Regions from separate parts of the Pseudonocardia sp. Ae717_Ps2 genome, predicted to be linked through region 2. Evidence: riboswitches for the same ligand, from Rfam matches in the RefSeq annotation. Region 2 holds a riboswitch; the other holds the start of a gene.
What was found. Region 2 has a riboswitch for cobalamin ahead of metE (5-methyltetrahydropteroyltriglutamate--homocysteine S-methyltransferase). Riboswitches for the same ligand answer to the same signal wherever they lie in the genome.

Region 1 (2,196 bases), 1.6 Mb from region 2:
GCGGTGTGTTCGCGCCGTCGCTGTTCGTCGGTGGCACCGCCGGTACCGCCTTCGGCTACGCCGCCGCGGCCCTGTTCCCGGCGCTGGACCTGCACCCCGGCGCGTTCGGTCTGGTCGGCATGGCGGCGGTGTTCGCGGGGGCGGCGCACGCCCCGATCACCGCGGTGCTCATCGTGTTCGAGCTGACCGGCGACTACGCCCTCATCCTGCCGCTGATGGCCGCCGTCGTCCTGGCCACCGGCCTGTCGAACCTGGTGTCGCGGGACAACATCTACACGCTCAAGCTGCTGCGACGCGGGATCGACCTCGCTGCCGACACCCCGACCGACGAGGCGCTGCGCCGGGTCGTCGTCGCCCAGGTGATGCGTCCCGTCGACGGCACCCCGCCCGGCCCGGAGCTGCCCGCGCTGGACCCGGCCGCCCCGGTGCACGACGTCCTCGGGGTGCTCGCCGCGCACCGGGGAGCCGCGCTGCCCGTGCGGGAGCCGGACGGGCCGCTGCTCGGGACGCTCGCCGAACACGACCTGCTCGACCATCTGCGGGGGGTGTCGGGGCGGGGGACGGTTGACCACTGACCCGGTCGCGTGATGGGCTCCCCGACGACGACGGAACAGGAAGCCGGTGCGAATCCGGCGCGGTCCCGCCACTGTCACCGGGGAGTGCCCTCCCCACACCGGTGCCACCGCCCGCGAGGGTGGGAAGGCCGGGGAGGGCGCGGGGATCCGGGAGCCAGGACACTGCCCGTCGTCGCGGATTCCCACTGGTGAGGGCGCGGACCCTCGAGGAGGACATGCGATGAGCCACGACCTGGTGGTGCTCGGTACCGACCCGTCCGGCGACGGCGCACCCCGCCCGGGTGCCCACGTCGCCGACCTGCTGGCCGACGCCGAGACCGTCTTCGCCTTCCCCCAGGCCGAGTCGACGGCCCTGTTCTACGCCGAGGCGTGGCGGGTCGAGCCGGTCACCCCGCGTGACGCCGTCGCCCGGATCGGGGCCTGGGCCGCCGCCGGACCCGCCGGCGGCGCGGTGCTGCTGGTCGGGGGCGACCCCGCGGCCGACGCCGCGCTCGGTGCGGTCCTCGACGGGTTGGCGCGCACCGTCCCGGCGCTGCGGGCCCGGGTCGCCGAGGGCAGCCGCGTCGCGCCGCCGCACCGCAGCCCGCTGATCGGCTGAGACCGCCGGCGGGCGGCGCGCTCAGGCCCGCCAGCTGCCCAGCGGGTCGGCCCGGGTGAGGTCGGGGTCGGCGGCGTCGAGCGTGCGGGTGCGGCCGGGCCCGGTGTAGGCGGTCTCGAAGCGCACGGTGACCCGCCCGTGCCCGGCGCCCTGGACCCAGCCGTGGCCGTGCTCGGGGTGGGCGACGTCGTCGCCGGCGCGCCAGGGCCGGTCCGGGTCGGGTTCGCGGTCGGGGCGGCCCGGGCGGACGGGGCCGGGCACGTCGCCGGCACCCGTGGTCGCGTCGGCCCCCGCGGTACCGCCGGTCCCCGCAGGACTGTCGGCCCCCGCGGCCGCGCCCGTCCCCGTCCTCGCGTCGGTGTCTGGAGGTGCGTCGGTGTCCGGTGGTGCGTCGAGCACGGCCACCCCCGCCGCGCCGGCCCGGGCGTCGGCCGCGGGCGGGGGGTCCAGGGCCGAGGCCGTCGTCCACCCGTTCTCCGAGGGCACCGCGTCGAACAGGGCCAGCGGCGGCTCGTCGCCGAAGCCGGACACCGACACGCCCAGCAGCCGCACCCCGCCCTCGCCGACCGCGCCCTCGGCCAGCCGGCGCGCCACCGCGACCAGGGTCGCCAGGTCCCGGGTGCCGAACGGGGTCGTCTCCGACCGGGTGTGGGTGGTGAAGTCCCCGGTCCGCGCCTTCACGGTGACGGTGCGGGCGGTCCGACCGTCGGCGACCAGCCGTCGGTGCACGGCGACGCAGATCGACTCCACCGCGGTGTGCACCGCGCTCATCGCGGTCAGGTCGGCGTCGAAGGTCGTCTCCGCGCTGATCTGCTTGGCCGCGCCGCGCGGGGCGACCGGACGGTCGTCGATGCCGCGGGCGAGACGGTGCAGCTCGGACCCGATCGCACTACCCAGCACCCCGGCGACCTCGCGGGCGTCCATCGCGGCGAGCTGCCCGATCGTCTCGATCCCGATCTTCCGCAGCGCCTCGCCGGAGACCGGCCCGATGCCCCACAGTGACCGCACCGGCAGCGGGTCGAG
Region 2 (2,196 bases):
TCGACGACGCCGGCCAGCACCACCTTCCGGTCCAGCCCGGGGACCGCCGGGTCGAGGGCATCGAGGTCGGCACCCCCCGCGACGAGGTCGAGCGCCAGCCCCTCGACGGCCGTGGCGGCGAGCGCGGGCAGCGCCGGGCCCAGCTCCCCGAAGTACGACGCGACGAGGATCTTCGGCCGCCGGGTCGCCGAGGCGAGCCGGTCGTAGGCCCGGCGCAGCGCCGCGATCTCCTCCGGCGTCCGGTCGGCGGCGAAGGCGGGCTCGTCGAGCTGCACCCATTCCGCGCCCGCCTCGGCGAGCTCGGCGAGCAGGTCGCGGTAGACCTCGACGAGCGGCCCGAGCAGGTCCAGCGGGCGGAAGCCCTCCGGTGCGCCGTCGGCCGGTTTCGACAGCAGCAGGAAGGTCACCGGTCCGACCAGCACCGGGCGGGTGGTGATCCCGATGCGCAGGGCCTCTCGGAACTCGTCGAGGGCCTTGCGGCTGCCCGGCGCGAGCCGGGTGGCCGGGCCGACCTCGGGGACCAGGTAGTGGTAGTTCGTGTCGAACCACTTGGTCATCTCGCAGGCCGGGGCACCGGTGCGGCCGCGCGCCATCGCGAACAGCCGCTCCAGCGGGTCGGTGATGCCGGCGAAGCGCTCCGGCACCGCCCCGACCGCCAGCGCGGTGTCTCCGACGTGGTCGTAGAACGAGAACGTGTTGCCCGGCACCGAGCCGAGCCCGGCGTCGCGCAACCCGGTCCAGGTGTCGCGGCGCAGTCCGGCGGCGACGTCGTGCAGTGCCGACGCGTCGCTCCGCCCGGCCCAGTACGCCTCGGTCGCCCGCTTGAGCTCCCGGTCCGGCCCGATCCGGGGGTACCCCAGGACGGTGCTGCCGATGGTGCTGCTGGAAGGAATGCTCACGGCCCTCTCTCCTCGCGAGTGCGGTGGAGGACCCGTCGCCGGCAGGGGGCGCCCGCGACCGCCGGGCACGACGGTGCCCGGTCGTCCGCCCGGCCCTCCCGCGAGGCCACGGATCCGCGCACGCCGGACGGCGCACGCACCGGCGGCAGGTCTTCGGACTCACGGGCGCACTGCTCACACCTACTGGCCGTCGCTTCCCGGGATCACTCCCAGTGCTGTTGACGGCGGTCGTTCCCGTTCACCGCTGCGGGGCAGTCCCGGATTCCCACCGGGTTCCCTCTTGCCTCGTGACGCCCCGTTCCCGGGATGACACGAACCGTCGGCGGACCGACCCTAACCCAGGACGAGCCCGGCGAACTGTTGCCGAACTCTCCCTGTTGCAATATGTTTGCAGTACTCAGCCCTCTCCACACGGATCGACGGGCGACCTCACCCTGCCCCCCTCCGTTCGGAGGGGTTTCCTGCCCGGTCTCCCGAGGGGTAATGCCGATCACCCCTGTGCGCGCGGCCACAGGGGTCCTAGCGTTCGGCCCCGACCCCATCCGCCTGCCTCAGAAAGGGCTGACATGCAGGTAGACGAGCTGCTCAAGCCGTTCCCCATCAAGGAGTTCCACCCGTTCCCTCGCGCGCTCATGGGCCCGGGGTCGCACGAGCTGATCGGCCCCGAGGCGCTCAAGCTGGGCTTCAAGAAGACCCTGGTGATGACGTCGGGCCTGCGCGGCACCGACATCGTCCACAAGATCGTCGAGTCGATGAAGTACCACGGCCTCGAGGTCGTGCTGTACGACAAGGTCGAGTCGAACCCCAAGGACTACAACGTCATGGACGCTGTGGGCCTCTACCAGCAGAACAACTGCGACTCCTTCGTCTCCATCGGCGGCGGCTCCTCGCACGACGCCTGCAAGGGCGCGCGCGTCTCGGTCGCCCACGACGGTCGCAACGTCAACGAGTTCGAGGGCTTCAACAAGTCCGAGAACCCGGCCAACCCGCCGCACATCGCGGTCTCCACCACGGCCGGTACCGGCTCGGAGACCTCGTGGGCCTACGTCATCACCGACACCACGACCGACCCCGACAACCCGCACAAGTACGTCGCCTTCGACGACGCGTCGGTCACCACCCTCGCGATCGACGACCCGGTGCTCTACTACGACTGCCCGATCGACTACACCGCGCAGTGCGGGTTCGACGTGCTCGCCCACGCCTCGGAGCCCTACGTCTCGCGGCTGGACTTCCAGCCGTCGCTGGGCAACGCCCTGCACGCCATCAAGCTGACCTCCCAGAACCTGCGCAAGGC

Region 1: linked by a shared signal. The riboswitch ahead of Ae717Ps2_RS17105 (hypothetical protein) and the one ahead of metE (5-methyltetrahydropteroyltriglutamate--homocysteine S-methyltransferase) in region 2 are both predicted to bind cobalamin.

Annotation. Positions count from the first base shown of each region.
Region 1 is NZ_MCIS01000001.1:3,742,541-3,744,736, reverse strand. Features, by position in the region: gene Ae717Ps2_RS17110 (chloride channel protein) at 1-575, shown strand, start outside; cobalamin riboswitch at 572-761, shown strand; gene Ae717Ps2_RS17105 (hypothetical protein) at 796-1,173, shown strand; gene Ae717Ps2_RS17100 (DNA polymerase IV) at 1,195-2,196, opposite strand, start outside.
Region 2 is NZ_MCIS01000001.1:5,321,921-5,324,116, forward strand. Features, by position in the region: gene metE (5-methyltetrahydropteroyltriglutamate--homocysteine S-methyltransferase) at 1-899, opposite strand, end outside; cobalamin riboswitch at 1,026-1,235, opposite strand; gene mdo (NDMA-dependent methanol dehydrogenase) at 1,466-2,196, shown strand, end outside.